3 regions of the Rhizobium quercicola genome follow, and region 3 is predicted to be linked to each of the others. Evidence: riboswitches for the same ligand, from Rfam matches in the RefSeq annotation. Region 3 holds a riboswitch; each other region holds the start of a gene.
The links. A riboswitch is a leader RNA that binds a small molecule or an ion and turns the genes downstream of it on or off. The one in region 3 is predicted to bind cobalamin.
Positions count from the first base shown of each region.

Region 1: it holds a riboswitch for cobalamin, as region 3 does, so the genes downstream of both, LRX75_RS17900 (aromatic ring-hydroxylating oxygenase subunit alpha) here and LRX75_RS16885 (CbtB domain-containing protein) in region 3, are expected to answer to the same signal.
Region 2: it holds a riboswitch for cobalamin, as region 3 does, so the genes downstream of both, cobU (bifunctional adenosylcobinamide kinase/adenosylcobinamide-phosphate guanylyltransferase) here and LRX75_RS16885 (CbtB domain-containing protein) in region 3, are expected to answer to the same signal.

Region 1 covers NZ_JAJOZR010000012.1:27,830-38,282, reverse strand. Annotated here, with positions in the region: gene LRX75_RS17910 (glycoside hydrolase family 25 protein) at 1-355, shown strand, start outside; gene LRX75_RS17905 (FAD-binding oxidoreductase) at 448-1,566, opposite strand; gene LRX75_RS17900 (aromatic ring-hydroxylating oxygenase subunit alpha) at 1,568-2,812, opposite strand; cobalamin riboswitch at 2,959-3,153, opposite strand; gene LRX75_RS17895 (DUF6656 family protein) at 3,461-4,054, shown strand; gene LRX75_RS17890 (L-threonylcarbamoyladenylate synthase) at 4,264-5,256, shown strand; gene LRX75_RS17885 (FAD-binding oxidoreductase) at 5,389-6,822, shown strand; gene LRX75_RS17880 (DUF1217 domain-containing protein) at 6,844-9,441, opposite strand; gene LRX75_RS17875 (DUF6101 family protein) at 9,627-10,193, shown strand; gene LRX75_RS17870 (hypothetical protein) at 10,342-10,453, shown strand, end outside.
Region 2 covers NZ_JAJOZR010000007.1:277,961-288,413, forward strand. Annotated here, with positions in the region: gene cobA (uroporphyrinogen-III C-methyltransferase) at 1-102, opposite strand, end outside; gene LRX75_RS12965 (cobalamin biosynthesis protein) at 99-596, opposite strand; gene LRX75_RS12970 (TSUP family transporter) at 1,023-1,808, shown strand; gene cobO (cob(I)yrinic acid a,c-diamide adenosyltransferase) at 1,805-2,434, opposite strand; gene cobN (cobaltochelatase subunit CobN) at 2,453-6,214, opposite strand; gene cobW (cobalamin biosynthesis protein CobW) at 6,236-7,318, opposite strand; gene cobU (bifunctional adenosylcobinamide kinase/adenosylcobinamide-phosphate guanylyltransferase) at 7,322-7,846, opposite strand; cobalamin riboswitch at 8,034-8,433, opposite strand; gene LRX75_RS12995 (chloride channel protein) at 8,541-10,346, shown strand; gene LRX75_RS13000 (cobyric acid synthase) at 10,377-10,453, opposite strand, start outside.
Region 3 covers NZ_JAJOZR010000011.1:5,849-16,301, reverse strand. Annotated here, with positions in the region: gene fhuF (siderophore-iron reductase FhuF) at 1-643, shown strand, start outside; gene LRX75_RS16905 (ABC transporter substrate-binding protein) at 650-1,774, shown strand; gene LRX75_RS16900 (YciE/YciF ferroxidase family protein) at 1,850-2,353, opposite strand; gene LRX75_RS16895 (hypothetical protein) at 2,527-3,060, shown strand; gene LRX75_RS16890 (SRPBCC family protein) at 3,154-3,639, shown strand; cobalamin riboswitch at 3,690-3,953, shown strand; gene LRX75_RS16885 (CbtB domain-containing protein) at 4,003-4,179, shown strand; gene LRX75_RS16880 (CbtA family protein) at 4,387-5,145, shown strand; gene LRX75_RS16875 (glucoamylase family protein) at 5,192-6,481, opposite strand; gene LRX75_RS16870 (DUF1194 domain-containing protein) at 6,644-7,459, shown strand; gene LRX75_RS16865 (flavin monoamine oxidase family protein) at 7,466-8,767, opposite strand; gene LRX75_RS16860 (aspartate/glutamate racemase family protein) at 8,898-9,638, opposite strand; gene LRX75_RS16855 (ABC transporter permease) at 9,647-10,453, opposite strand, start outside.

The DNA of each region.
Region 1 (10,453 bases), on a different contig from region 3:
CCGCAACGTCTTTCCCATGGGCAACTGGGACAGCTACGCGCTCTGGCAGTTCTCCTCCGGCGCCAACTGCAACAAGCGGCGCTGTCCCTACCGCATCAGTGGAACCCTGCCCGATATCGACGTCAACGTGGCACCGATGGATGCCGCGCGGCTCAAGGCGGAATGGGCCAAGGGCGACCTGGTACCGGCAAAGCCGCTGCCTCCGGAACCGGCTCCGTCGATCCCGGCCCTCGATCCGCCCGTCCTCATGCTCGTCTCGGCCAGCGGCACACGCCCGGCCTGCATCGGCGCGCAGGCGATCGGCGTGGACGCGATGACGACCTCCTCCATCGGCGCACGGATCGCCTCGCGGTAACGGCCGATCATCCTCGAATTCTCACGAGCGCGCACCGTCTCCGACCCGACGGACGTCAGGTCACGGGGTCTTTGCGACGGACGGTCGCCCGCTCACGCCTCGATCTGCACATCCGTCAGCGGGCGGGAGCAGCAGGCGAGGATGTAGCCTTCCTCGACTTCCTCGTCGAGGATGCCGCCATTGTGGTTCATGTCGACCTCGCCCGAGATCTTCATGACGCGGCAGGTGCCGCAGAGGCCGCTTTCGCAGGCCGCACCGATGCGCACGCCGGCGGCGCGGGCGGTCTGGAGCACCGTCTGGCCGGGGATGCACCTGGCCTCCTTGCCGGCCATGGTGAAGGTGACGGTGGGGGCGACGATCGGCTGGTCGCCATCGACCTCGCCGGCACCGGCACGGACGGCGAGTTCGTCGACATTGGGGGCGGCGGCCGGCTGGAAGCTTTCCTCGTGGTAGCGCGCCATGTCGAAGCCGGATGCCTGCAGCATCTCGCGCACGCCGCGCATGAAGGGCTCGGGACCGCAGCAGAACACCGTGCGGGTCATGAAATCGGGCGACAGCAGCGCCACCTTGGCGGCATCGATGCGACCGCGCAGGCCGTGCCAGCCATGGCGGGGCTCGTGGCCTTCCACGACGAAGCCGAGCGACAGGTTCGGCATGCCGGGGCTGAGCGTTTCCAGTTCGGACCGGAAGAGCAGATCGTCGGGTCGGCGGGCGCAGGAGATGAAGGCGATATCGGTCTGCGGCGCGCAATCGGAGAACCAGCGCGTCATCGACATCATCGGCGTGATACCGGAGCCGGCGGAGACGAACAGGTATTTTTCGCCGGGATAGCGCACGAAGGAGAAGTCGCCGAGCGGACCGAAGGCCTTGAGCGTCATGCCCGGGCGCAGGTTTTCGAACATCCAGCGCGTGCCGACCGAGGTCGCCTGCGCCTTCACCGTGACGGCGATGGAGAAGGGACGCGAGGGCGTCGAGGAGAGCGTATAGGTCCGCATCACCGGATCGTCGGCCGTCACCGGAATTTCCAGCGTGACGAACTGGCCCGGCAGGTAGCGGAACCAGCCGTCGCGATCCGACCTGAACACGAAGGTCATGACGTCGGGCGCCTCGACCGTCGCCGCGATGCATTCGAGCAGGTGCTGGCGATCGTTCCAGGGCTGCAGCTCATCGAAGTGACGGAACGGCGATGCGATGCCGATGCTTTGGCTCATGTCACGCCACGCGGACAAGCGGCGCGTGGACGCCGGTCAGGCGATCCTGCATGAACGTCGTGTACCACTCCACGAACTGCATGACGCCGCCTTCGTGCTCGGGCGAGTAGGGTCCCGGCTCATAGGCCGGCGAGCGGATGCCGAAGGCATTTTCCTCGACGATCTGGCGGTCCTGATCGTTGGTCTCGGTCCAGACGTGCGTGAGTTCTTCAAGATTGTAATCGACGCCTTCCACGGCATCCTTGTGGACCAGCCACTTGGTGGTGACCTGCGTCAGTTCCGGCCCGAGCGGCAGCACGCGGAAGGTGATGGCGTGGTCGGCCAGCACGTGGTTCCAGGTGCTCGGATAGTGGAACATCAGCAGCGTGCCGATGTGGCTCTGGGGCACGGCATCCGACAGACGGCGCTTGACGGCGCGGGCGCCGGACATCGTGTAGCTCTCGGCATCCTGGATCAGCGGCATGCGCGCGACGCGGAACTGGCCCGTCGGATCGATGCGGAACTCGCTCGGCAGGCCGGAGGCCTCGCAGCGGCTCCAGTGCTCGGAGATGACGGGATCGTCCTTGGCGCCCTGCACGCCGGTGGCCGAGGGGGCCTCGGGATAGGTGCGGCAGAGTTCCGGGTGGTTGCTGGCGCAGTGGTAGCACTCGCGGTTGTTTTCCCAGACGAGCTTCCAGTTGCCCTTCTCCACGATGGTGCTCTCGAAGGCCACCTTCGTGTCCTTGAGATTGTGCGGTGCGAGGTAGGAGGTGACCATGTCGCGCACGGGCGCGAAATCGAGCGGCTCGGCGGCGAGGCTGATGAAGATGTAGCCGGCAATGGTCTCGCAGGCGACGGGCTTCAGGCCGTGGGCGGACTTGTCGAAGTCCTCACCCATCTGGCGGGCGAACATCAGCTTGCCGTCCAGCTCGTAGGTCCAGTTGTGATAGGGACAGACGAGCTTGGCGGACGCGCCCTTGGCCTGGGTGCAGACGCGCGAGCCGCGGTGGCGGCAGGCATTGTGCAGGGCATGAATGGCGCCCTGACGGTCGCGGGTGATGACGACGGGATAGTCGCCGATCTGGACCGTGAAATAATTGCCGGCCTTGGGGATCTCGCAGTCATGGCCGATGAAGAGCCAGTCCTTGTACCAGATCTCCTGCAGGTCGAGCTTGTAGAGATCGGGATCCGTATAGAATGCCTGCTCGAGGCTGTGGGTCTCGCGCCGGTTCCGGAGCGTGCGGAGCACTTCGCTGCGAAAATCCATGTTCCCGTTCCTTTATACCACGGACCCTTCCGAGGGGTCGCCATCCCGAAACCCCGTCAAGGGGCCATAGACAGGGCCGGTATGGCCGGGAAAGCCGTTTTCGCTCGCACCCGGCAACCGCCGCACCAAGACATTCACATCAATGACCGTACCGTCGGCGCAAGACAGGTGTCCGGGCTCAGGGGCATCCCGCCATACAGACCTCGGGGTTGCTCAACCCCTCGAGAAGGCTCTGCCGGCGTCATGCTCCACCACCGTTGCGGGCGCAGCGCCGGGTTTCGACCGGCTTCCCAATTTGTCCGGATCCCTTGGAAACCGGCGCCTTGAGCCTCTCTATCTAACGCCGCGCCGGCCGATTTCAGAGGCCAAGAAGCGACACGCGATTTGAGAAAGACGACACGCGCGATCGCCGGGCATTTTTCGCGCTGCGTGCGCCGATCCTTCAAGAGAAACAACAGGATGCGTGAAATCTGGGCAGATGTCGCTTTTCCGGTCGGCCTTGCGCATCGCGACGGCGTGCGCATTTGCGACATCGAGGACCGCGCCCCGCCCCCATCCCGACGACACATGGCCTGATGACGCAAGCCTCGCGCCATGGCGGGCCCGTAAAACTGACGAAAAGGAAGATCATCCATGCTGGACCAGACCATGGCCAACCTGCGCTACTATGATGATGCCAAGGCCCCCAAGGAACAACGCGGGGGCGTGTACACGGATTACCTGCGCACGGGCCGCATCAACCGCTCGACCTCCGACGCGCGCGCCGCGCGGCGCTACCTGACGCACAAGGAAGTGGCGGAGCGGACCGGGCGCAAGCTGGAGGCCGCCGGCACGCTCGCCTACGACCGCATCAACGGCTTTCACGCGTCGATCCGCTTTCCCAAGATGATCTTCCACCGCACGCTCGATGGCAGCCCGCATCTCGGCTACTGCCACGTGACGGCGGCGCGGACCAGGTTCGCGGACTATGACGATGTCCGCTGGTCGTTCTACATGGCCAATTTCTTCTGCGAGATCGGCAAGGACGAACATTTCTTCGACGATGTCCGGCGCGGATATTCGCGCATGTATTTCGCCGTCGCGATGGACCTCGACCGCGAGCAGGGCAAGCTCGTGATCAACCGCACCGTCCGCGATGGCGGCCTTCTCTTCCGCACGCAGGACCCGAAGACGGCGCTGAAGAACGTGCTGATGCTGGGCGCCAAAAACGACGCCCTGCGCACGATCATCCGCGCGCTCTGAGCCGGCGCCCTCTCCTCGGGCGCGAAAGCGGGACCGACGCAGGGCCGAGACGCCGTCGCCTTTCGACACGGGCTCTCCTGTACCATTTCCAGATAGGGCCGTACGCTTCGCGTCTCTGCTTTTTCGCGCGTCGCACCCGCAAAACCGCTGCACATTCCTGCGCGATCCTTTAAGACAGCCGCTTCACCGGACGGAAGCGCGAAAACGGCATGGCAGAGATCATCGACACGACCTTGGACCGGGCGGGCGCGCTGGCGCGTGCCGTGGACGTGCTCGGCCGCGGCCGGCCGATCGCCTTGCCGACGGAGACCGTCTACGGGCTTGCGGCCGATGCGACGCGGGCCGAGGCGATCGCCTCGATCTACGAGGTGAAGGGCCGGCCGCGCTTCAATCCGCTGATCTCGCATGTGTCCGACATGGAGATGGCCGCGCGCCATGGCCTGTTCGATCCGATCTCGCGGCGTCTCGCCGAGGCCTTCTGGCCGGGGCCGCTGACGCTGGTGGTCGCGCGGGCGCCCGACAGCGCGGTGCATGCGCTGGCCACGGCCGGGCTCGAGACGCTCGGCCTGCGGATGCCGGAGGGTTTTGCGCGCGCGGTCATTTCCGCTTTCGGCAAGCCGCTGGCGGCCCCCAGCGCCAACACGTCGGGGCGGATCAGCCCGACGACGGCCGCGCATGTGGCCGACGATCTCGGATCGGCCATCGACCTCATTCTCGACGCGGGACCGGCCGGCATCGGGCTGGAATCGACCATCGTGAAGGTGGAGAACGGGCAGCTTCGCCTGCTGCGGCCGGGCGGGCTGGCGGCGGCCGACATCGAGGCTGTCGCAGGCCAGCGGCTTTTGCGACCGGAGACCGCGGGTGCGGCCATTCAGGCCGTCGGTGCCGCCTTGGAGGCGCCCGGCATGCTCGCCTCGCATTATGCGCCGGATGCCGCCGTGCGGCTGGATGCGACCGAGGTGCGGCCGGGCGAGGCGCTGATCCGCTTCGGCGGCGTGGCGCTTCCCGGCGAGGAAAAGGCCGCGATCGTGCTCGACCTCAGCCCGACCGGCAATCTGCGGGAAGCCGCCGCCCACCTCTTTTCCTATATGAAGCAGGCCGACGCCACCGGCGCCCGGACGATCGCCTTTTCCGCCATTCCGGACGACGGTCTCGGCGAGGCCATCCGCGACCGGCTGGAGCGGGCAGCTGCGCCGCGCTGAGACGAACATCGACATGCGAGCCTGCCAGGTTCATTCTGAACCCGCCGACCTCTCGATTCCTGTGTCGTCGCGTGTCTCTCCGGGAATGCCGGATTCCTCTTAATGCCTGACAAACTCACGGAAAGCGCCGTCATGACCAACACCGTCCCCTCGCCCGCCCTCGTCCAGCGCTTCGTCGATCTCGTCGGCGGACATGCCGAGGTGGGGGCCGAGGTCGAGGATCGCTATCTGGTGGAGACGCGCGGGCTCTATCGCGGCACGACGCCGGCGGTGCTGAAGCCGGCAGATGTCGCGGAGGTCGCGGCGATCCTGACGCTTGCCAGCGAGACCGGCGTCGCCATCGTGCCGCAGGCGGGCAATACCGGCCATGTGGCGGGCCAGATCCCCCGCACGGGGGCGGCCGACATTCTCCTGTCGCTGGAGCGGATGAACCGCATCCGCGATGTCGATCCGGTCGGCAATGTCATCGTGGCGGATGCCGGCTGCATTCTCGCCGATATCCAGTCGGCGGCCGACCGGGTGGACCGGCTGTTTCCGCTGTCGCTCGGCTCGGAGGGGTCGTGCCGGATCGGCGGCAATCTCTCGACCAATGCCGGGGGCACGGCGGTTCTGGCCTATGGCAATATGCGCCAGCTGTGCCTCGGTCTCGAAGTGGTGCTGCCGACCGGGGAGATCTGGGACGGACTGCGCCGCCTGAAGAAGGACAATACGGGCTACGATCTGCGCGATCTCTTCATCGGCGCGGAAGGCACGCTCGGCGTCATCACCGGCGCGGTGCTGCGGCTGTTTCCAAAGCCGCTCGGCCACGAGGTCGCACTGGCCGGCCTGCGCACCGTCGAGAATGCGCTGGCGCTGTTCGAACGGGCCTCCACGCTGTGCGGGCAGACCTTGACCGGGTTCGAGCTGATGCCGCGCATCGGCATCGACTTCTCGGTGCGCAACATTCCCGGCGTCACCGACCCGATGACGACCGTGCATCCCTGGTACGCGCTGATCGACATTTCCAGCGCCGACAGTGCGGAGAGTGCCGGCCGCACGATGGAGGCGCTGCTCTCCGGCGCGATCGAGAACCGGCTCGTGGACGATGCGATCGTCGCCTCCAGCGAGGCGCAGCGGAAGGCGCTCTGGCATATGCGGGAAAGCCTGTCGCTGGCGCAGCGGCCGGAGGGCGGGTCGATCAAGCATGACGTGTCGGTGCCCATCGCCAGCATACCCGCCTTCATGGCGCAGGCCGATGCGGCCGTGATGGCGGCGATACCCGGCGCGCGGATCTGCGCCTTCGGCCATATGGGCGACGGCAACATCCACTATAACATCTCCCAGCCGGTCGGCGCCGACAGACGAGCCTTTCTGGAGCGCTGGCGGGAGATGAACGCGATCGTGCACGGCATCGTGCTGGCGCATGGCGGCTCGATCTCTGCCGAACACGGCATCGGCCAGCTGAAGCGCGACGAGCTGGCCGAGGTGCGCCACGGCATCGAGATCGACCTGATGCAGCGCATCAAGCACGCGTTCGACCCGGCCGGGATCATGAACCCGGACAAGGTGCTGCAGATTAGGCCGTAAGGATGCGCGCGGGCGCCGCGATCAACCGCCGCGACGCAGCTGCGCGATCGCCAGCAGCGAATCGCCGCTGATGCCGGCGCTGCTGCCCGAGGAGGACAGGACCGACAGGGCCGGTGAGGTCACGGTGTTGTTTTCCACATCGTAAAGCGCGGTGAACCGCTTCATCAGCTTTTCGAGCTTTTCCGGATCGCGCAGATCCTTCACGTCCAGGACACGCTTGATGTATTCCGACTGAACGTCCACGTCGGCGCTGCTCATCTCTTCGGGGATGCTGAAGGCCGTGCGCACCACCTGCATCAGCGCATTGTCGGCGAGAATGTCGAAGGACGAACCGATTTCCGGTGCCATGCGGCGGAAATAGAGCGCCAGGCGGACGCCGGCATTGTCCTCGCCCTTCTGCTCTTCCAGCGTCTGGTTGTAATAGAGGTCCTGCGTTTCCAGCAGACCACGGCGGGTCTGGATCTGGTTTTCCTGCGGACGCACCGTCTTGCCGGTCGCATCGAAGTTGAAGGAGGCGACCAGTTCGCGATAGCGCGAGTCCGCCTGCGTGTTGATGTAGCTCTTGGGGTCGGAGAGGTCGGAGGTGAAGATCTTCTTCAGCTCGTCCTTCTTCACCGTCTTCGGATCGATGCCGGTCGCCACCAGCATGAAGTTCGTCATGCGCGTATCCTTCAGGAGATCGTCGAGCGTCTGGACCTTCTCCATCTGTGCCGCATAATACTTGGCCTCCGCCGTCGCGTCGGTCTTGTCCTTCTCCGTGCCGAACTGGCTCTTGGCCAGCACATAGGCCTTGGAGATCTGCAGAATTTCCGACTGCGACTGGGCGAGCTTCGGCGCGCCGATCTTGCCGTCCGCCTTGAAGTTGAAGGCGTTGACGAGCTTGACGTAACGGTCGTCCTTCAGCGTGTTCACGTAGCTCTTCGGGTCGTTCACGTCGCTGGTCAGGATCCGGCGCAGCTCGCGCACGCTCTTGCCTTCGTTTTCCAGGCCGAAGGCCGAAAGCGCGACCTGAAGGCCCTTGGGGTTGTTCAGCAGGGCATCGACGGTGGTCGCCGAGCCGATCAGAGCCTTATAGGCGGAGATCAGGCTTGCGTCGGACGCATCCGCCGCATCGTTGTAGCGGTTCATGTAGTTTGCCGAGGCCGAACGCGTCTGCTCTGCCGTCTGGGGCACCTCGCCGGCCGCCAGCGTTCCGTCCGGCTTGAAGTTGAAGCCGGCGGCCAGCGCCTTGTAGGCGGCATTGTTCTCCGCACCGGTGGTGTTGGCGTAGCTCGTGGGATCGTCGAGGTCGCTGGTGATGATGGCGTTGAGCACGCCGGAGCCCGTTCCGCGCGGAATGCCGTAGGCCGTGATGATGTAGGAACGCATGCGGCTGTCGGCGAGAAGGTCGGTCGCAGTGGTGAAATCGTTGACGTGCGCCTCGAAGTAATCCTTGTTGATCAGCGCGCCCGTACCGGTCAGCCGCGGTGCGGAGGCGAAATAGAGTTCGCGCATCGAGGCCTTGTCGGAGTCTCCGATGAGCGGGCCCGTGGCGGGGGCGGTGCCGTCGGGGTTGAACTTGAAGGCCGTCGCCATGGCCTTCAGATTGGTGGCGAGGGTGCCGTCATAGTCGAGCTGCGCATATTCCGACTGCAGGACCGAAACGGCCGCGGCGGTTTGGGATTCCGGCGGAAGCTGGGCGTCCAGCGCGTTGAAGATCGCCTCCTGCTCGGAGACTTGCGCCTGAATGGCCGCCTGGTCGGCGCCCGGCTGGAACAGGCTGTTCGTCAGCGTCTTGATCTGCGCGGAGGCGCGGGAGCGCTCGTCGAACTTGGAGATCGTCGCCTGGATCTCCGCACCGCGACCGGACAGGGCATCGGCGGCGGATTGCTGCAGGGTGTTGACGTAGCTTGCGGGGTCGCCGATATCGCTCGTCAGGGCCTGGCGCACCTGCGTGAAATCGAAATTGTCGGGCTTCAGTCCGAACAGCGGAAAGGCATAGTCGCGCAAACGCTCGTTCTGCAGGAACTGATCGACGGTCTGAATATTGCCGCCCGCCGTCATTGCGTTAAAATAGTTCACCTCGGTGTTCATGACGCTGTCGGCATTGGCGATATTGGCATTGTAGAGACCGATCAGCGCGTCTTCCTGTGCGCCGGTCTGTGCCACCGTGGTCGACTTGTCGAAGCTGAAGGCCATCGCGAAATTGCGATAGCGATCGTCGCTCAGCTTGTTGGCATAGCTGGCATCGTCGTTGAGGTCGCTTTCCAGCACCTTGCGCATGAACGCCTTGGCGTAGGTCATGTCCTCCAGGCCGTGGGCCTTCATGGCATAGGAATAGAGCCGATAGTCGTCGAGGAAAGCATCGACGGTCGTGACCTTGCCGATATTGTCCTTGTAATACTGGGTATCGCGCTCGACCATCTTCTGCTGGGAGACGCGATTGATGCTCTCCTTCATGTCCCGAACGACGAGATTATAGTCGAGATAGGTCGATGCCATTTGCCGCCCCGTTGCCTTGACGGCCGCCGCGCGCGGCGCGCGCTGAAGGGCACGCGCCGGCATGCTGCGGCCATGTCGCTTCACCATGACGGGTGCTGCTTGCGCGAGGCTTTTTGCGGAAAATGCGAGGCGGCGCATTGACGCCTTTTAAACCGTAAAGCGTCGAGTTTTGCTAACCATCGGGGAATGCAAAGTTTTTTAACCGCGAATTTTAAGCGGTCTCAAACAGCCGCCGCCTATGTTGACCTCCATAGAAGACGAAAACGTCTCGATGAGAAAAGACCGGAAACCGGCTCTCAAGGGTAAAACAAGGGCGAAATGACATGCTGAAAACCGTTTCTCAACCTGCCTGGGTCGACACCGAACTGCGGCTCGATCCGAAGCGTTTCCCGCAACATGCCAGCTTTGCGCTGCCGGGCGCCCGGAGCAATGTGACGATCAGCCTCGACGAACGCGGCGCGGTGATGCGCAAGGTTCTGCCGTCGAGCGGCCTGCCGCTGTCCATCGCGCTGCCGGCGCGGGCCTTCAAGGGTGTTGCTGCCCGCGCCATCGACCATGGCGACGGCGAGGTGACGGTGACACTGGAACTGCATCACGACGATCCGGACCTGTGCGTGCCCCTTCTCGTCGCACACGACCTCTCCGACATCGCCGCCGACTGGCGCGCCTGGTCGGAAGCCTATCGCATCCCCATGCTGATGGTGGAAGCCGACGGCATTGCCCGGCCGCTCGACAACCATCTCGGCGAGGTGAAGACCCATCCGATCGTGCCGCGCCGCCGCCATTCGCTTCACACCAAGCGCCGCCCGCGCTTTCTGATGCGCCGGACCACCGGCAGCCTCGGCGTGGCGATGAAGATCGACGGCTCCGAGATCATCGCGCGTCGCTGATCTCTTCGACCTCCTCCTCCAGTGCAGAAAGTCGGCCGTCCCTGCGGCCGGCTTTTTGTTTGTGGGTCCCGCATGCTTCCCGCGCGGTTCGCGGGGAACAATCACGGCGGTGAGCCGGTTGCCTGACAGCAACGACGAGGAGCATGCCATGACACAGGACAAACCGACGACGACCGGCCATGCCGCGCCGACGCAAGCGAACACGGATGCCGAGCGCGAAAGGCTGTTGAAAGACGCGGATCAGAACAAGGTCGATAGCG
Region 2 (10,453 bases), on a different contig from region 3:
CGCATGCAGCGTCAGCAGGCCGGGATCGCCCGGCCCCGCGCCCACCAGCCAGACGGCGCCCGGCGCCATCAGCGGCAGACCGTCGAAGGAGAAATCCCTCATCCCGCCAACTCCAAGGCCGGCGCGGATGATTCGATGTGGGAAGGTGCGACCAAACCGGTCGAAGACAGCGCGGCAAGCAGCTGTTTCGAATGGGCTTCCACCACGGCAGCGGTCGCCTGGCGGGACGCGTGCTTTTCCACCACCAGCCGTCCGCCGCGCCCGGCAGCCGCAAGGGCGGAGGCCTCCGCGACGCTGTGGCATCCGGTCAGGCGAAAGACATCCGGCGAGGGCGACGCGATGCGCGGCGTTTCAGTCTCCAGCCGGACGGCGTCGAATGTCAGGAGGGGAACGGCAAACCGGTCGGCGAGGGCGAGGATGGCGGGCTCCGTGGCGCGGGCGTCGATCGATGCGATGGCGTGGAGCGGACGTTCGGGGTAGCCGGCCTTCGCCAGCACGGAAAGAGCGAGATCGAGGACATCGGCAAAGGGCGAACCCGGCCGGCAGCCGAGGCCGAGAACCAGCCCGCGCTCCATCGTCTCACCACACTTGGCCATTCCACGCTCTCCGCTGCACGCCACCTGCGCCCCAAGGGGCCGCACAGGAAAGCCGCGTTTCAGATCCTGCAGCGATGCGGCGGTCGAGGACTCGTCACAGGCTCCAGTCGCGCAGACGCCGAGCGGCCGGGGATCTCTCCCCGGTCGAGGCCTCGACAGCTCCGGCATGAGCCCCCGCTCAGGGTCGGCCGCACCGGACGCGTTTTCAGCCCGAACCGGGCGCCGTCGCATGACGCGTGTCTTACAAGAGATTTGCGCCGACAGGAATTGCTTATGGAGCGCCTGCGGCAAAATCGGCGCGGCGGGAAGGCGGGACAGCGCGAGAGGCGTGCCGCGCGAGACCCCTTCCCTTTGCCCGCCGGCTCTGCCAAAGAGCGTGCGCGTCCCTACACAGCCCGTTGCCGGCGACACGGCCCAAGGTCCATCGTGCACGATCTCGCGTTTCATCTGCTCCTTTTCCTCTTCCTCGCGGCATTCATCGCCGGCTTCATCGACAGCATTGCCGGCGGCGGCGGCATGATCACCGTGCCGGCCATGCTGCTGGCCGGCCTGCCACCACTGGAAACGCTCGGCACCAACAAACTCCAGTCCCTGTTCGGCTCGGGCTCGGCAAGCCTTGCCTATGCCCGCGCCGGTCACGTGGACCTGAAAAGCCAGCTGCCCATGGCATTCCTGTCGCTGGCCGGCGGCGCAATCGGGGCCATGGTGGCGACCGTGGTGCCCGGCGACGTGCTGCGCGCCGTGCTTCCCTTCCTGCTCATCGGCATCGCGCTCTATTTCGCGCTGAAGCCGAACGTCGCCGATCTCGATCGCACCCAGCGGATCACACCCTTCGTCTTCGGCCTCACCATCGTGCCGGCCATCGGCTTCTACGACGGCATCTTCGGCCCCGGCACCGGCTCCTTCTTCATGCTGGCCTTCATCGCGCTTGCCGGCTTCGGCGTGCTGAAGGCGACGGCGCATACCAAGCTCCTCAATTTCGGTTCCAATATCGGCGGCTTCCTCGTGCTTGCCCTGTATGGCGTCGTCCTGTGGAAGGTCGGGCTGATGATGGGCGCCGGACAGTTCGCCGGGGCGCAGGTCGGCTCTCGCTTTGCCATGAAGCGCGGCGCCAAGATCATCAAACCGCTGCTGGTCCTCACCTGCATCGCACTCGCCATCCGCCTTCTCGCCGATCCCGCAAATCCGGTTCGGGTCTGGTTCGGGATCTAATACTCCACACCCACCTGCGCCTTGATGCCCGAGCGGAACGGGTGCTTGACGAGCTCCATCTCGGTCACGAGGTCGGCGATCTCGATCAGTTCCTCGCGGGCATTGCGGCCGGTCAGCACCACATGCGTCATCGGCGGCTTTTCCTCGCTGAGGAAGCGCACGACCTCGTGGATGTCGATATAGTCGTAGCGCAGCGCGATGTTGATCTCGTCCAGCAGCACCATGGAATTGGCGGGATCGCGGATCAGCTCTTTCGAGGTTTCCCAGGCCTTCTGCGCCATCGCCACATCGCGGGCGCGGTCCTGTGTTTCCCAGGTAAAGCCTTCGCCCAGCGTATAGAAGCGGCAGAGATGCTGGAAATGCATCTCGATCAGCGTGCGCTCGCCGGTCTCCCAGCCGCCCTTGATGTACTGGACGACCGCCGACGGCATGCCGTGAGCGATGTGGCGGAAGATCATGCCGAAACCGGCGGTGGTCTTGCCCTTGCCCTTGCCGGTATGCACCATGATGAGGCCCTTGCCATCGGTCTTCGTCGCCATGATCTTCTCGCGCGCGACCTTCTTCTTCGCCATCTTCATGGCGTGGCGCTCCAGATCGACCTCGGCGGCCGGTGTTTCCTCGGTCATATCAGTCCCTTTGGGTTCTCACGACGCCCGGAGCGTCAGGCTGCTGGAAAGCTCGAAGCGCGCCGAATTGGACCGCGGCTGCCAGTATCCCCGGTCGATGGCGTCCGTCAGGCGCGCGGCCAAATCGCGGAAGGCGTGGCGGTTCGCCGCCTCCATGAAGGCACGCACGGCATCATCCAGCACGAAGGCCTGATAGACCGCCTCGAAATGCTGGCTGCGGACGGCACCCGTGGTGGCGGCGAAGGCGAAGAGATAGTCGACCGTCGCCGCCATCTCGAAGGCGCCCTTGTAGCCGTGCCGCATCATGCCGGCGATCCATTTCGGATTGACCACGCGCCCGCGCACGACCCGGCCGATCTCCTCCTCGAGCGACCGGATGACCGGCTTTTCCGGCCGGGAATGGTCGTTGTGGTAGATGACCGGGCGCGTGCCCGAAAGCTGCTCGACGGCCGCGCTCATGCCGCCTTCGAACTGGTAGTAGTCGTCGCTGTCGAGAAGATCGTGCTCGCGATTGTCCTGATTCTGTACCACGGCCTGCACGCCGGCAAGGCGCGTTTCCAGCACCGCGCGCGCGTCGCGGCCCTCCGCATGCGCGCCATAGGCATAGCCACCCCAGGTAAGATAGGCGTCGGCAAGCTCGGCACGTTCGGGGCCGCGCGTCTCGTCCATCAGAGCCTGCAGGCCGGCGCCGTAGGAGCCGGGCTTGGAGCCGAAGACGCGGTAGGAGGCGCGGCGTTCGGCCTCAGCCGCACTCAGGCCCTTCTCGCGCCATTCCGCGCTCTCCCGGCGGATGCGGGCGGCGATCGCGTTGTCCTCGTCGTCTTCCTCCAGCGCACCGATGGCCCGCACCGCGCTGTCGAACAGCGCGATCTGCTCGGGAAACGCATCGCGGAAGAAGCCGGAGACGCGCAGGGTGACATCGACGCGCGGGCGGCCGAGAAGCGCCAGCGGCACGATCTCGTAGCCCGTGACGCGCCGCGACATCGGATCCCAGAGCGGCTTTGCCCCGATGAGGGCCAGCGCCTGCGCGATATCGTCGCCGCCGGTGCGCATGTTGGAGGTGCCCCAGGCGGTCAGGCCGAGCGCCGTCGGCCACTCGCCATGATCCTGGAGGTAGCGCCGGATGAGGAGATCGGCGGACTTCTTGCCGAGTTCGAAGGCGGCCGGCGTCGGCACGGCGCGGCTGTCGACGGAGTAGAAGTTGCGCCCCGTCGGCAGCACGTCCGGACGCCCGCGCGTCGGCGCACCGGAGGGACCGGGCGCGACGAACCGTCCATCGAGACCGGCCAGCAGGCCGGCAATTTCCGCAGGCCCGCAGGCGATCAGGGACGGTCTCAGCCGCGCCTCGACGGCATCGAGAACGCCGCGCGTCGCCGGCCAGCCGTCCGGGCACGGGATGTCCCCGCCGACGAGCTTTGCCGCAAGCAACTCGATGCGCTCGACGGTGTCGCCTTCGCTGCGCCACGTGTCCTCGCTGACGGCCGAGAGCATTGCCGGGCGCGGCCCCTGCCAGAGCGTGGCGGGTGCGCAATCCAGCGGGTCGAACACGGGCGCCTCGACACCCTCCCCGTTGACGAGCCCGCAATCCCGCGCGATCGCCCGCTGCAGGCTCGCATCGCCGCCCTCGCCGGTGCCACGCGGCACGCGCGCGAGCGCCAGTGTCAGGTCGGTCAAAAGCCGTCCTTCGGGCGAGACGCCGAAGACGTGGAGACCGTCGCGGATCTGCATTTCCTTCAGATCGCAGAGATAGGCGTCGAGCTTCTGCAGCGCCGCATCCTCGCCATCCGTCTCGGCGATGCCGGCATCCGCATCGAGCCCGATGTCGCGCACGAGGTGCAGGATCTGGCTGGACAGCAGCCGCAGCCGCCGCGGATCGCCGCCGGCCGCGTCGTAATACTCATCGACCAGACCTTCGAGGTCGCGCAGCGCGCCGTAGGTCTCCGCGCGCGTCAGCGGCGGGGTCAGATGGTCGATGATGACGGCCGCCGAGCGGCGCTTGGCCTGCGTCCCCTCGCCGGGATCGTTGACGATGAACGGGTAGAGATGCGGCAGCGGGCCGAACACGGCTTCGGGGTAGCACGTCTCCGACAGCGCCAGCGCCTTGCCCGGCAGCCATTCGAGATTGCCGTGCTTGCCCATGTGGATGATGGCATGCGCGCCGAAGGCGCGGCGCAGGAACGCATAGAAGGCGAAATAGCCATGCGGCGGCACGAGGTCCGGCGAATGGTAGGTTTCCTTCGGATCGATATTGTAGCCCCGCGCCGGCTGGATGCCGATGACGACGCCGCCAAGCCGCGCGAGCGGCAATGCAAAACGGTCGCCGTCGGCGTAGGGATCGCGCGAAGGATCGCCCCAGCGTGCCGTGACCTCGGCTTGAATCCGTTCGGGAAGCGTCGCGAAGAACGCGTTGTAATCGTTGAAGGATAATGTTTCGCGGATATGCCGCCCGTCGCGCGCGGCATTGGTCGGGCCTTCCATCAGATGCCGGATCAGCGCGTCACCATCCGTCGGCAGATCGGTCACCGGATAGCCGGCCGCGGCCATCGCGCGCAGCACCTCGATCGTGCCGGCCGGCGTATCCAGGCCGACGCCGTTGCCGAGGCGACCGTCGCGGTTCGGGTAATTGGCGAGCACGATGGCGACCTTGCGGTCGGCGGGCGGCGTGTGGCGCAGGAGCGCCCAGTTCGCCGCGAGCTTCGCCACGAAGGCGACCCTGTCCGGCAGCGGCGCATGCCCGACGATGTTGGTCTCGACCGCCTCGTCATAGATCGCCGCCGCCTTGAAGGAAACGGCACGGGAGAGAATGCGACCGTCCACCTCGGGAAGCGCGACGTTCATCGCGAGATCGCGCGCCATGAGGCCTTGCGACGAGCTTTCCCAGGCCTGGCGGGTCGAGGCGGAGAACAGCACCTGCAGCACCGGCGCGCCACCGGCGTCGAGCACGGTGCCCTTGTGATCGCCGCCCGGAGCCGACACCGCGAAGCTCGTGGCATTGAGGACGACATCCGGCGTGAACCGCGCGAAGATCGCCTCGACCGTGCCGACGGACAGCGCATCCTTCAGGCTGGAGACGAAGACCGGGAGAACCCGCATCCCCTCGGCCGTCAGCGCCTCGACCAGTGCGGCCACCGGTCGCGTCTCGCCGGACTGGACGAGCGCGCGATAGAAGCAGAGCGCCGCGACCGGCTGCGGCCCGGGATGCGCATCCGCCCAGGCGTCCGCGCCGACGATGCCTTCCTCCGGCGACCAGAGGCCGGCCCGCAGCAATGGCGTTGCCGCCGGCGGCCGCTCGCGCTCATCGACCAGCGCATGGGCATAGGCGAGAAACGCCTGCATGTTATCGGGGCCGCCTTCGGTGAAATAGGCGAGCATCGCGGCCCGATCCTCGGCGGACACGGTGGAATAGGCGTCGAGCGCCGGATCCGGCTTGTCGTAGCCGGGAAGCACGGCGATCTTGGCACGATGGGTGACGGCCGTGGCGTGGAGCGCTTCCAGCACGTAACTGAAGTAGGACGCACCGCCGAGTGCGCGCACGACGATCAGCTTTGCATGCCGTGCAGTGCGCTGGACATAGGTATCGACCGACATCGGGTGCTTCAGCGACAGAAGGCTCGCCGCCCGCAGGGTCCGCCCGTCGGGGGCGGTCCTGCAGGCGCTCGCGATGGCGGAAAGCTCCGTATCGGCTGCGGACAGGAACAGGATCTCGCCCGGCGACTGGGCGAGGTCGATGGCCTCGTCCCCGTCCGAGATCGTGCCTTTCTGCGCAAGAAGAAGATGCATCCGCCGCTGTTCCCGCCTGGTCTATGCCGCTGCCGCGACGATGGCCGCACGCAGCGCAGCCTCGTCCAGATCATGCAGCCCGATGACGACGAGGCGCGTGCGACGGGCTTCGCCGGCCGCCCAGGCGCGGTCGAAATACGGATCGATCCGTGTTCCCACGGCCTGGATCAGAAGCCGCATCGGCTTGCCGGGAACATCCGCGAAACCCTTCAGCCGCAGGACGTCGTGCGCGGAGACGATCGCCTTCAGTCGCGATACGAAACCGGTGGAGTCGGCGATCGGGCCGAGTTCGACGACGAAGCTCGCGAACTCGTCATGGTCGTGCTCCTCGCCCGCCTCGTGCTCCATCTCGTGATGGGATTTGCGGTTGGCGATATCGTCTTCCGTGCCGACGCCGAGGCCGAGCAGAACGGAGGCCGGCACCGCGCCATTCGCGGCCTCGATCATCATCGGCTTGCGCGTGGTGCGCGCGGCGACTTCGCGGCGGACGGCCTCGATGCCGGCGGCATCCAGCAGGTCGGTCTTGTTGAGAACGATGAGGTCGGCGGCGGTGAGCTGGTCTTCGAACAGCTCCTCGATCGGGCTTTCATGGTCGAGATTGTCGTCCTCGGCACGCGCGGCATCCACCTTGTCATGATCGTCGGCGAAACGGCCGGCTGCGACGGCGGCGCTGTCCACCACGGTGATCACGCCATCCACCGTCACCTGCGTGCGGATATCGGGCCAGTTGAACGCGGCGATCAGCGGCTGCGGCAGCGCGAGACCGGAGGTCTCGATGACGATATGGTCGGGGCGGCCCTCCCGCTCCAGAAGGCGCGTCATGGTGGGAATGAAGTCGTCGGCCACGGTGCAGCAGATGCAGCCATTGGTGAGCTCGATGATATCGTCCTCGCTGCAGGCCTCGGCCCCGCAACCCTTCAGCACATCGCCATCGACGCCGAGATCGCCGAACTCGTTGATGATGAGCGCGATCCGCCGGCCATCGGCGTTTTCCAGGATGTTGCGGATCATCGTCGTCTTGCCCGCACCGAGAAAGCCGGTGATGACCGTCGCGGGGATCTTGGCGCCCGATGCTTTACGGTCGCCGGTTTTGGAGAATATCATGAACTAACCCTTCATCTTGAGCGGCAGACCCGCCGCCACGAAATAGACGTCGCGCGCCTGTGCCGCGACCTGCTGGTGGAGCCGGCCGGCATGATCGCGAAAATCCCGCGCCATGCGGTTGTCAGGCACCATCCCGAGCCCCACCTCGTTGGAAACGAAAATGACGGAGGCGCAAAGTGCCGGCAGGCCGGCGACGAGACGCGCCGATTCCGCCGCGACGTCGCGCGCCTCCAGCATGAGATTGGTGACCCACAGCGTCAGGCAATCGACAAGGACGACACGGCCGGCGGCATCGATGGCGGCAAGCCTGCCGACGAGATCGAACGGCTCTTCATGCGTCGTCCAGAGGTCGCCGCGCGACGTGCGGTGGGTGTCGATCCGCGTCCGCATCTCGTCGTCGAAGGCGCGGCCGGTGGCGATGTAATGCCGGTCGAGGCCCGTGTCCGCAGCCAGCCGCTCGGCAAAGCCCGACTTGCCGGAGCGTGCGCCACCGAGCACGAGCGTGGTACCATGATGCGGGGATGTCATGTTCGCGCGGCTGTCCCGCTGCTCCCATGACGCAAAAGGCAATGCGATCCGAAGGGTCTGCATGCGCCTGCCGGGCATGAGCCAAAATCGCATGCGTAAAAACCGCCGGCCCGGGCAACCCGGTGGGCGAACGTCTCGTGTGCCACGACAACCTCCGTGCTGGCGCTGGAACGCTGCATCATGAGGATGCGGCGCGGTGTGGCTGGCAGGTCTCCTGGCTCACGGCGTCACGCAGGGTCGAAACCCTGAGAACGGGTTCGCCTCGCCTTCCCGAAACAGGTTGCCCGGCGTTCGACGGCCGGATCGATGGCGAAGAGGTGGACGATTCGTAGAAAAGGAGGCGTCCGACCCCGGTTGCTCGCATCGCTGCTTCAGTGGCTTTTCCGGCCCAGTCCTTCAGATGACGCCAGCCGCACCACGCGGCATGGTCCGTCGCCCGTTGGACGAGACCGGATGGCGAACCCTGACCGTTCTACAGTCGCGGGGTCGGCTGCGATGAGGATGCCCTGTGTGGGTCCATCCCTTCGCATTCCCATTTACTCCCGAACGACACGCGCCGTACGGGAACCATCCATACCGCGAAGATTAGGCGCGTCGCTGGATCAAGTCAATCTTCCGCGCTATGTCCGCAGCTTCGCCCGACCCGAAGCTCAAGCGTTTCCCCGCGAAGACGCCCGACGAGATCGAGCCTCCCATGCCCGACGTCCTGAAGTCCCTGACCCTTGCCCGCGTGAAGCGTATCGCCCGGAAAGCCGTCACCTTTTCGGAGTGGCGCATCTTTGCCCGGCGGAGCGAAATCGGGCTTCTCGTGGCGGGCATCGTCGTGGGTCTCACCTCCGGGCTTGCCGTCATCGCCATGAGTTTCGTCTCGCTGCAGCTGCACAAGCTGATTTTCGGCATTTCCGACTACGAGCGCGTCAGCTCCGCGGACCTCAAGGGCCAGATCGCCATTCTCATGGCGCCGATCGTCGGCGGGCTGCTGCTGGGCTTGCTCATGATGGGGCTCGCGCTCTGGCGCAAGAAGGCGATGGTCGACCCCATCGAGGCAAATGCGCTGCACGGGGGCCGCATGTCGTTGACCGACAGCATCGTGGTCGCTGTGCAGAACCTCGTCTCCAACGGCTTTGGCGCCTCGGTCGGCCTGGAGGCCGGCTACACGCAGCTCGCTTCCGGTCTCGCCTCGAAGATCGGCGTGAAGCTGAAATTGCGGCGCAACGATCTGCGCACGCTGCTCGGCTGCGGCGCGGCCGGCGCCATCGCAGCGGCCTTCAACGCACCGCTGACCGGCGCCTTCTACGCCTTCGAGCTGATCATCGGCTCCTACACCATTGCATCGCTGACCCCGGTCGTGGTCTCGGCGCTCGTCGCCAACCTGGTGACGCGCCTGCTCTGGGGCGAGGAGTTCACGATCGACATCGGCGCCTTCGGCGATGTCGTTCCCGGCGACTACATCCCGGCCATCCTCCTCGGCGCGCTGTGCGCCGGCGTCGCCATCCTGATCATGAAGGGCGTGTCGCTGACGGAGGAGATCGCGCGCAGGAGCGACATTCCCGCGCCGCTGCGTCCCGCCATCGGCGGCGTCGTGGTCGGGCTGCTGGCCACCATCTCGCCGCAGGTGCTCTCCGGCGGCCATGGCGCGCTCCATCTCAATCTCGCCCACGCCACGCCCATCGCTATGCTGATCGGCCTGTTCCTGATGAAGTCCGTGGCAACGGCGGTCTCGATCGGGTCGGGTTTCCGCGGCGGACTGTTCTTCGCCTCGCTGTTCATGGGCGCGCTGCTCGGCAAGGTCTTTGCCGGCGTCGTCCCCTACGTCTTCGGCGACACGACGCTGACGCCGGTGATCTACGCCGTCGTCGGCATGAGTTCGCTCGCGGTCGCCATCATCGGCGGGCCGCTGACGATGACGTTCCTCGCGCTGGAGATCACCGGCGACTTTCCGATCACCGCGCTGGTACTGGCGGCCGTCATCACCTCGTCGCTGGTCGTGCGCACCACCTTCGGCTACTCGTTCGCCACATGGCGCTTCCATCTGCGCGGCGAGAGCATCCGCAGCGCCCACGATGTCGGCTGGATCCGCAATCTGACCGTGGGACGCCTGATGCGGCCCGACGTCCGCACCATCAACGCGAAGGCGACACTGGACGAGCTGAAAGCCGAATTTCCGCTCGGCTCGGCCCAGCGCGCCATCGTGGTTGACGACAACAACCGCTATGGCGGCGTCATCCTCATTCCCGAGGTCTATGCGAGCCCGGTGGAGAAGGATGCGGCCGGCAAGGGAATCGAAGACTACATCAAGCTGCCGAACGACTTCCTGCAGCCGAACATGAACGCCCGGCAGGCGGCGACTCTGTTCGACAAGACCGAGAGCGACGCGCTCGCCGTCTGCAACAACCTGATCGAGCGCCGCGTCGTCGGCGTGCTTACCGAAAGCTACACCCTGCGCCGCTACAGCGAGGAACTCGACCGCCGCCGCCGTGAGGCATCGGGCGAATTCTGATTCAAAGCCAAGGGAATAGGTGCGAAAGCTCTAGCGACCCATGAGGCCGTCGAGCCAGCGCGGATCGAGCACGGCCTCCAGCTCTCCGGCGACGGCATCCAGCGCCG
Region 3 (10,453 bases):
CGGATTCTTTTCGTCTCCGGCCTTTACCGCGGCGCTCGATCGCTATGCACAAGCCCATGGCGGCAGCGACCGGCGGGCGATCGCCTCCATGTGGTCGCTCTATTATTTCGCCGGACTGACGATCCCCTTCATCGTCGCACGCCGTGCCGACTACGTCCTGCCGGTCGATCTCGCCAGCATGACCATCGCGCTTGCCGAAGACGGCCTGCCGCGGGCCTTTGGTCTCGAAACCGAGGGCGACTGGAGCGAGGCCGACGCAGCCGATGGCGCGGACGGCTATGTCGTGCCGTTGGTCCACCGGCACCTTGCCGCCGTGGTCGCGGCGATGAAGTCCGCCGCGGGTCTCGCACCGAAACTCGCCTGGAACAATGCGGCCGTCTATATCGATTACGCGATCAATGCCACGGCACCGGCCGGCGGCAGCGACGACTGGGCGGCCCGCCCGCTGTTCGAGCAGCCGGTCCTCGCCGATGGCACAGCGAACCCCTTCCGCGGCTGTCTGCGCCATGAGCCCGTCGGCGACGAGACCGTCTGTCGCCGCAAGGTCTGCTGCCTGCGCTACCTCCTTCCCGGCATTCCGAGCTGCGGCGCGCTCTGCGCCTTACCCGCCCAGCGCGGCGAAGCCCCGCCAAAAGGACACTGAGACCCAATGTTTTCGCGCCGCCTGTTCGCCGTTCTCCTCTGTCTCGTCTCGCTGGTCGCCTCTCTGCAGGTGGGTACGGCAAGTGCTTCCACCTTCCCTTTGACCGTTAGCGATTCCATCGGGCGCACCGTGACGATCAAGGAGAAGCCGAAGGCGATCCTGCTCGGCAGCGGCTTCAACCTTGTCGCGCTTTCGCTCCTTCATCCGGATCCCGTCAGCCTGCTCGCAGGCTGGTCGGGCGACATGAAGGGCGACAACCCGGAAATCTACGCCGCCTTCGAGAAGCGCTTTCCGGCCATCGCGAAACTCCCCACCATCGGCGACGGTACCGGCGACGGCCTGTCCTTCGAGACGATCCTGTCGCTGAACGCCGATCTCGCGATCATGGCGAACTGGCAGGCCGATACCGAACTCGGCAAGCGCGCCATCGACTATCTGGAAAGCACAGGCGTCCCCGTCATCGTGGTGGATTTCAACAGCGACGCGCTGAAGAACACGCCCTCCGCCATGCGCCTGCTCGGCACCGTCCTTGATCGCGAGGCGCAGGCCGAGGATTTCGCGACTTTTTACGAGACGCATCTGCAACGCATCCGCGACCGCGTGGCGCAGGCGACCGCCCCCGGCCCGACGGTGCTGATGGATGCCTTCCCCAACCCGGACAAGTGCTGCTACGCCTATGGCACGGGCGGACTGGGCGCCTTCATCGGCCTCACCGGCAGCCGGAACATCGCGGAGGGAAACCTGCCCGCCCAGGGCGGCATCGTCAGCACGGAATATCTGATCGCCGCCGATCCCGAGGTCTACATCGCCACGGGCTCCCCCGGCGGCACCTACAGCACCTTTTCCATCGGCCCCGGCGTGCCGGATGACGAGGCCCGGACGACGCTCGCTCAGGTCGTCACCTCCCCCATTCTCGCCAACCTCAAGGGGGTACGCGACAAGCGGGTGCACGGCTTGTGGAATTTCTTCAACGCAGTGCCGCTCAACATTCTCGCGGCAGAAGCGTTCGCCCGCTGGCTTCGACCCGATCTCTTCGCCGATCTCGACCCCAAGGCGACGCTTGCCGAAATCAACACCCGCTTTGCCGCGGTCCCGTTCGAGGGCGCCTACTGGATCAGCCTCTCGGAATGAGGTCTCTTCCTGACATGAAAACGCCGGCGCGGAGCGATCCGGCCGGCGTTCTCATCTGTGGCATCAGCCTGAAGCTCAGGCCGCCTTCGCCTTCGTCATGGCGCTGGCATTGACAGCCTTCGACAGCTTCGTCAGGTCGGCGTCGGTCTTCTCTTCCTGCTTCAGCGTCTCGTCGAGCAGCTTGACGGCTTCGTCGAGACCGAGCAGACCGGCCCAGGTCTTCAGCGTGCCGTAGCGTGCCATTTCATAGTGCTCGACCGCCTGTGCGGTGGCGAGAAGACCGGCATCCACGGCCGGAGAGCCCTTGAATTCCTCCAGGACTTCCTCGCCCTCCTCGATGATGCCTTCGATGGCGGCACAGGTCTTGCCCGTCGCGCGCTTGCCGAAGATTTCGAAAACCTGCTGGAGGCGTTCGATCTGGCCTTCGGTCTCTTCACGATGCTTCTCGAAAGCAGCCTTCAGCTCGGGGCTCTGCGCGCCACGGGCCATCTTCGGCAGCGTCTTCGCAATCTTCTTTTCGGCGTAGTAGACATCCTTGAGCATGTCGTGGAACAGATCCTCGAGAGCTTTTCCTGCCATGGTTTTATCCTTTCACGGGGTCCGCGGGACAGGCTTGCCGCCGCGGTGGTTCAAACGGTGTTTCTGCGGCTGAGGAACTGAACGATCTCACCTTTGTTCCCCTTTTGATTCACCGCGTCCGCTTTCAACCCGGCCGTGTCGTCCCTATATAGGAATGCAAGGGGAGGCCGTTCATGCTTTGGATTTCGCTCGCGATCGCGAGCTTCGTGGTCGTCGCGCTTGCCGTCTGGGACCAGCGGTTTCGCAAGATGGCCGAGCCGGCGCTTTCGGTGCTCGTCGCCGTCGGCCTCGTCAGTGCTTTCGTCGTCTGGTGGACCGACGACAATGCCCGTCCGCCAGAACCGTTGTCGCCCGTTACGGCAGATCGGCCCGTCGCGACGATCGCGGCAAGCGAGGTCCGGCTGGAAAATCTCCAATTCGAAAAGAGCACGCCGGCCAGCAGCTATGTCGTGACCGGCACGGTCCACAATGACGGCGCCGCCTTTCTCGATTACTTCACCCTCGACGTCACGCTCGATGATTGCCCGTCGGGCACCTGCCGGACGATTGGTCGCGACGATGCGCTGATCATCGCCCGCATCCCGCCGGGTCACTCTGCTCCGCTGCGCACCTCCCTCGTCTTCCCCGCACCCCGCACCGGCCCGCCCGAGGCACCGAAATGGACGACAGCGATCGTCAAGATCCAGTCCTCCCCCGCCGGTCCCTGATCGGAGATCGAAGACCGTTGTAAAGGCCTCGACAGTCAGCGCCGGATGACCGACACTCCGCCGGAACGCACGCGCCGACCCAGGACACAGACCATGCCCGAGACCATGACAGACCCCACCACCTCCGACGATCGCGACCTCGTCATCACCCGCCACATCGCTGCCACGCCAAACGCCTTGTTCCGCTGCTGGACGGAGCCTGCGCTTATCCAGCAATGGTTCGTGCCGAAACCTTGGACGATCGCGACGGCCGAGGTCGATCTGCGCGTCGGCGGCTCGAACCTGATCGTCATGAAGAGCCCGGAAGGCACGGAAATGCCCAATCGCGGCGTCTATCTCGAGATCGTGCCGGATCGAAAGATTGTCTTTACGGACGCCTATATCCGCGCATGGACGCCGTCGGAAAAACCCTTCATGACCGGCATCATCACCTTCGAGCCGGAGAACGACGGCACACGCTACACGGCCCGCGTCCGCCACTGGACGAAGACCGATCGCGACGCGCATGAGCAGATGGGCTTCCACGAAGGCTGGAACCAGTGCGCCGACCAGCTTGCAGCCCTCGCCGCAACGCTCTGATCCGTGCGACAGGCGGATCACGGCGATTGACAGCCGTTCCGCACACGTCATAGTGATCCTCATCAAGAGGTTCTCCGGGTGCCACACCATCCGGGGAGTAAATGGGAACGTGACGGGTGGACCCAGTGCGGCACCTCAATCACGGCCGACCCCGCGACTGTAGAGCGGTCAGGGTCTTTCATGCCGGGCAACCGGTAGAAGCCACTGTGGTGACGGGGATATCTCCGATCTGCGGGAAGGCGAGGAAGATCCGACGATGCCACCCGGCATCAGACACCGCGAGCCAGGACACCTGCCGATTGATGTCGGGCATTTCGCCCAAAGGAGTGGGACACGTCCCACATTGCCATCACGGAGGTTGTCATGGCTGTTACCAACGCATCTGGCGTTTCGCTTTCCCTCAATGACCGCATGATTGCGGGTTTCCTGTCCTTGTGCATCGGGGCGTTCCTCGTGTTCGGCGCCGGTCTGGCCAATTCGGCCGTGCTGCACGATACCGCGCACGACGTCCGCCACTCGTTCGGCTTCCCCTGCCACTAGCGTAAACAGGCCCGATCTCTCGAGCGACAGGCGAGCGCAAAGCCCCGCGACCGGGCGTTGCGCCGCTGACGCCGGCATGCCCGACGCGACCGCCTGTGTGCGTGCGCGCCGGCCGTGCTGCGCCTCGTCGTGCCGACAGATCGGATCCTCCCACACAGGCACAGGACGAGAGCACGCCGGCAAGGCGCGGCTCCGAAAGGGATATCTATGATCGTCAAGACACTTCTGGCCGCCATCTGCGCCGGCCTTATCGCAGGCCTCTTCATGACAGCGGCGCAGGAACTCCGCGTCGTGCCGCTGATCCTCCATGCGGAAACCTACGAGGGCGAACCCGCCCCGGGAGCCCCGGCGGCACACGAGCATTCCGCACGTGGCTCCGGCGCGCTCTTTGCGACCTTCGCAGCCGCGCTGCAGCCGGTAACGCCGGCCTACGCGCATGACGGCGAGGCGCATGCGGAGGGCGGCATCATGTTCGGCATGAGCCGCTTCTCAGGCACGCTGATCGCCAATCTGGTGACGGGTGCCGGCTTCGGCCTGCTGCTGGGGGGCATCGGCATCCTGACCGGCAGCCCGCCGACCTTGCGCACCGGCCTCACCTGGGGTGCCCTCGGCTGGCTGTCGGTCCACATGCTTCCGGCTCTCGGCCTTCCCCCCGAGTTGCCCGGCTTTCCCGCCGCCGACCTCGGCGATCGCCAGACGTGGTGGCTCGCCACAACGGCGCTTTCGGCGCTCGGTCTCGGCCTGATCGCGCTGCGACGGGAGATCGTGGCGAAAGGTGCGGGCTTTGTCCTCCTCGCCCTGCCCCACATCTACGGCGCACCCCAGCCGGGCGATATCGCAAGCCCCGTCCCCGCCGTTCTCGGCGCGGAATTCGCGGTTGCGGCACTGGCAACCACACTGGCCTTCTGGCTCGTCCTCGGCACCGTCTCCGGCGCCCTCAACGACCGCTTTCTCAAGGCGGCATGACGGGACACCGGCCCGCGACACAGCGGGCCGGACCGCCTGGAAAAGCCTACAGCCATCCGCCGGCGAAACCGGCACGCTTCAGCCCGCGCCGGATCGGCGTCGAAGATCGCAGCAGGTTCCAGAAAAAACCAGTCCTGTGGTTCTCGATCATCATCAGCAGAATGCCCTGGTCGAGCCCGATCCGCCGGGTGTTCATCCATCCTTCGGGGGTGCGCGCGGGAACGCTGGGATTGAAGCTGCCGATGAAGCCGTCTTCCTCGACCACACCCGGATAGGTCTCGAGCATATGGCGCGTTCCCGCCAGGGCCGCCGTCTCGTTGAACGGCAGGCAGGCGAGCGGCGCCCAGGGTGCAAGCGTGCCGTCATCGGGCCCGAAGGGCGCGCCGCGCGCCGCATAGCCAGAGAAGTACTGCTGGCGGCCATCCCGCAGGCGGCGTGACCGCTCCGGCCCGTCACACGCGGTCAGCCCCCAGCAATCCCTGCCGTAACCCGTAAAGGCCTCGGGGTTTCGCTCGGCATAATCGCGCTGCACATTGATCGCGAGGCGGGTGTTCTCGAAGTAGTCGCTGTCATGCTCGACCATCGCCGTATCGCGAATGCCGCGGAAATCGATCCAGGCATGCGAGAACAGATGGATGAACAGCGGCCCGGCATAGAGGAACGGCTTGCCGAGCGCCTCCTTCCAGTCGCACTGGTTGCCGAAGGCGAGATAGCTCTTGGCCGGGATCGGGTAGGACGGCGAGGACAAGGCGAGCGTGTAGAGAATGACCGCCTCGCTATATCCATGCCAGCGATAGGGAAGGAAACCGCTGCGCGGCTTCCAGCCGAGCGCCAGCGTATCCTCCTCGTCCAGCGCCCAGGCCCAGTTGGCGCGGGCGTAAATCATGTCGGCGATATCGCGAATTTCCTTTTCCGCCGGCGTCGCCTCGGAGAAATAGGCCCCGACGGTGATGGCGCCGGCGATCAGCAGCGCGCTGTCGATCAGCGAGATCTCGCTGCGCCACGCCCGCCGTCCGCTCTTCATCTCCAGAAAGTGGTAGTAGAGACCCTTATAGCCGGTGGCCAGCGTATCGCGGCTCTGCTCGCTGTCACGCAGGAAGCGCAGCGTCTTCAGCGCCCGCTCCGCCGCATCCGCGCGGGACAGCCAGCCGCGCTCGACGCCGACGGGCAACGCCGACAGGCCGAAGCCGGTTGCGGCGACGCTGGCCGGCGACCCTTCCTGCGAACTGTCGGCAACGAGACCGGTTTCCGGATGCGTAAACCGCATGAAATACCGGAACGCGCCCAGCTGAAATCGATCGATCAGCCCGGCGTCGGTCGTATCCTTGAAAAGCATCGCAACTCCTGACGAGCGGTTACGCAAAGCGTGCCGTCTCTTGCGCTCAACATCTCTTGCACTCACCGAGTGTTGAAGCCATGCTGCCGCTTACCGGTCGCCGCCATCACCCGTTGTGTTAATGTTCGCCTCTACGGTGCGAAGCAGGGATTGGATGACATGATCTTGGCGGGAATTGCATTGCTGATGGGCCTTTCCGTCCAAGGGCTCCCCGACACCCCCTCCACAACCCAAGCGACGCACATAACGACCATCGCCGCACCCGGAGGTCGCGACGTGGATATCGAGCTGGTTCTGGCCGTCGACATGTCGGGATCGATGGATCTGGAGGAGGCGCGCATCCAGCGGGCCGGCTATCTCGACGCGCTGCGCCACCGGGAGTTCATCGACGCCGTTCGCGGCGGCCTGATCGGCGAAATCGCCATCAGCTATTTCGAGTGGGCCGGCAGCGTCAATGAAAGCTCGCGGGTGGACTGGCACCGGATCTCGAGCGCTGCGGACGCTGCCGCCTTTGCCGACGAAATCGCCGCCCGGCCCGTCACCACCCGCCGTGGCACCTCGATTTCCAATGCGCTGACCTATGCGACGGGCATGATCGACACCAATGCCTTCGACGGCCAGCGTCGCGTCATCGATGTGTCCGGCGATGGTCCCAACAATCTCGGCCCGCCGGTTCTGCCCGCGCGGGACATGGCCGTGCGCAGCGGCATCATCGTCAACGGTCTTGCCATCATCATCCGCCCCACCGGTGTCGGCGTCCGGCTCGACCGCTATTACGGCGACTGCGTCATCGGCGGCCCCGGCGCCTTCGTCCTGCCGATCCACACCCCGCAGGATTTCGCTGTTGCCATCCGTCAGAAACTCGTGATGGAGGTCAGCGGGCACCAGCCGCCGCTCCGCCCCATCCCCGTCGCAAATCCCGCCGCCGTGGATTGTCTGATCGGCGAAAAGCTGCGACCCGGCATCTTCAGCCGCTGACCTGCGTCACCGCGCCCGTTCGACGCTCGCTGCCGTCGCCACGTCCTCGTTGGCCAGCGCATCCGCGATCTGCCCGGCGGCGAGCCGCCCGGCCACGATCGCCCCTTCGATGTATGTCGGGAAGGACGGAGACAGCTCGGAACTCGCAAAGGCGACGCGGCCGGCGCCCTGCCGCAGAAGCGCCTCGGCATCGTGGGCGGCGAAATCGACGATCACATCGCTATAGCCACCGCCGCTCCAGCGATCATCCGTCCAGTCGTGCAGGATGAACTCGACAGGCTCCGGCGCGTCGGCCCCCAGCAGCTCACCCATGCGCGCGCGCACCGTCTGCTCGATGAACGCCCTGCCCCGCGCCCGCCAGTCGAGCGCAAGCGGCCCGCCGACGAACACCACGAAGGCCGCATGCGAGGCATCCAGGCTGACGTCGAAGGCGTAGAGCCCGCCGACATCCTCCCACGAGACACCGGAGGAAACGGACGGCGACCAGAACCGTTCGCCGTAGCGCAGCAGGATCTTGATCACGGCGCCGCTCCGCCAGCAGCCGAGCGCGCGCGCCAGCGGCACCGGCAGCGGCGGCTCCTGGACGATGTCGCGCGCACGCACCGGCGGCACGGCGACGAGCACATGCCGCGCTGTCAACTGCCGTTCCACCGTCTCCACGACGACATGCTCCTCACGCCTGCGGATGCGGGAGACTGGCGCGGACAGGATAACGTGCGACCGCAGGCGCGCGGCCATGGCGTCGGCCAGCGAGGCGGCGCTGTCCCTCAGGAAATATTGCAGCTCGGACATCTCGGCGGTATTCCGGCGGTCGCTGTCGACAAGATACCAGAAGGGGATGACATCCGCCGGAAGGCACCAGAGCCCGTGCACCATGCTGAGGAAATCCCGCTTGGCCGCTGCCGGCACATCCTGTCCGTCCAGCCAGTCAGCGATGGAGAGACCGGCGAGTGCGGGATCGGTCGGATCAGCCGCTTCCATCCGCGCATAGAGCGGATTGTCGCGGTACGATGCGCGTCGCGACGGCGTCGCCGACACGGTCGTCGCGGCACCTTTCCAGCGGCTCTCCACGGTCTCCAGCCGCGCCGCCCGCACGAGCGCCATCACCTCCGGCATGTCATCGCACACGAACTGCCCGCCGGCATCCCGCCGCGTCCCGTCCGATGTCTCGAACGAGCGGACGCGCCCGCCAACCTCGGCGCGGGCCTCCAGAACGATGACCGACAGGCCGCGATCCACCAGCGCCTGCGCGGCCGCCAGCCCCGTGAAGCCGGCACCGACCACGATCACATCCGCATCCCGTTCCATGCCGTCCCTCTTTTTCATCTCAGGACCACAGGTCCGGTCGTTCGCTCGGACAATATAGAAAGAACGGCGCGAAAGGATATGCGGCGCGCGGGTTTGTCGGATGGAGCTTGGACTTTGGAGAATGCGCCGATCAGGCAGAGGCCGCGGGTGCGAAACCACTGAGCATGCCGGCATATGGCTTGGCCAGGGGCGCAGCGTAAGAGCCGCGCTTGCTGGTCGTCAGCCTCTGGGCGATCAGCGCCTCGGCCTGCTTGACGGCCGCGGAGACGCCGTCGACCACCGGCACATGATAGATGGATTGCAGCTCGTAGGCGAGATCCGCCATGCCGGCGCAGCCGAGCACGATGGCCTCCGCGCCGTCTTCGGCAAGCGCCCGTTCGATCTGGTGGCGGAGTTTGTCGAGCGCGCCCGATCCCTCTTTTTCCAGGTCGAGCACGGGAATGTCGGCGGCGCGAACCTTGGCCCGTCCGCCGAAGCCATAGTGGCGTGTCAGGTTTTCGAGCAGCACGCGGGACCGCTCCAGCGTCGTGACGACGGTGAAGCGTTGCGCGAGGAAGCCGGCCGTCACCAATGCGCTTTCGCAGAGCCCGAGCACCGGAATGGAGGCGAGCGACCGGGCGGCATCGAGCCCCGTATCGTCGAAACAGGCGATGACGGCGGCTTGCGCGCCCGCCGCCTCGCCCGCCCGGATCGCATCGAGCAGGCCCGGCAGCGCGAGCGCACCGTCATAATGCCCCTCGATCGAGGCGGGCCCCATGGCGGCGGTGGCGGCGATGATCTCCGTGCCGGTGGCGGCGACGAGGCGCGCGGCCTCCGCCGCCTTTTCGGTCATGGAAACGGTGGTGTTCGGATTGACGACGAGGATGCGCATGCGAGGGATCAGACCAGCTTGGCCTGCTTGCGGCCGAGCATCAGGATGATGCCGAGCGCCAGCAGAATGACGGTAAAGGAAAAGACGGTGGTGACGGTGCCGAGCGCGTAGAGCACCGGCGTGGTGACGTTGGTCGTCATGCCGTAGATTTCGAGCGGCAGCGTGTTGTAGGTGCCCGATGTCATCAGCGTGCGGGCGAACTCGTCATAGGAGAGCGTGAAGCCGAAGAGGCCGACGCCGATCAGGCTCGGTGCGATCATCGGCAGCACGACATGCCGGAAGGTCTGCCAAGAACTGGCCCCAAGGTCGCGCGCCGCCTCCTCATAGGCCGGCGAGAACCGGTTGAACACGGCGAACATGATCAGCACGCCGAAGGGCAGCGTCCAGGTGAGGTGCGCGCCGAAGGCCGAGGAATACCAGGCGGGCTTGAGCCCGAACTGCTGGAAGACGACGCCGATGCCGAGCGAGATGATGATGGAGGGCACAACGAGGCTGGCGACCGTCAGGTAGAACAGCGTGGTCGAGCCGCGAAACTTGCGCCGGAAGGCCAGGCCCGCCAGCAGCGACACGAGCACGTTGACGATCATGACCATAATGCCGAGCGAGAAGGACCGCCGGAACGACGCCCCGAAATTGCCGACCGCCTGCTGCTCGAACAGATTGTAGAACCAGCGCAGCGACACGCCGTTCATGGGGAAGGTCAATCCGCCGTTCGGCCCCTGGAAGGACAGGATGAGGACCGCCGACAGCGGGCCGTAGAGGAAGAGCACGAACAGCGCGAAGAAGGCGGCGAGCACGTAGAATTCGAAGGTGCG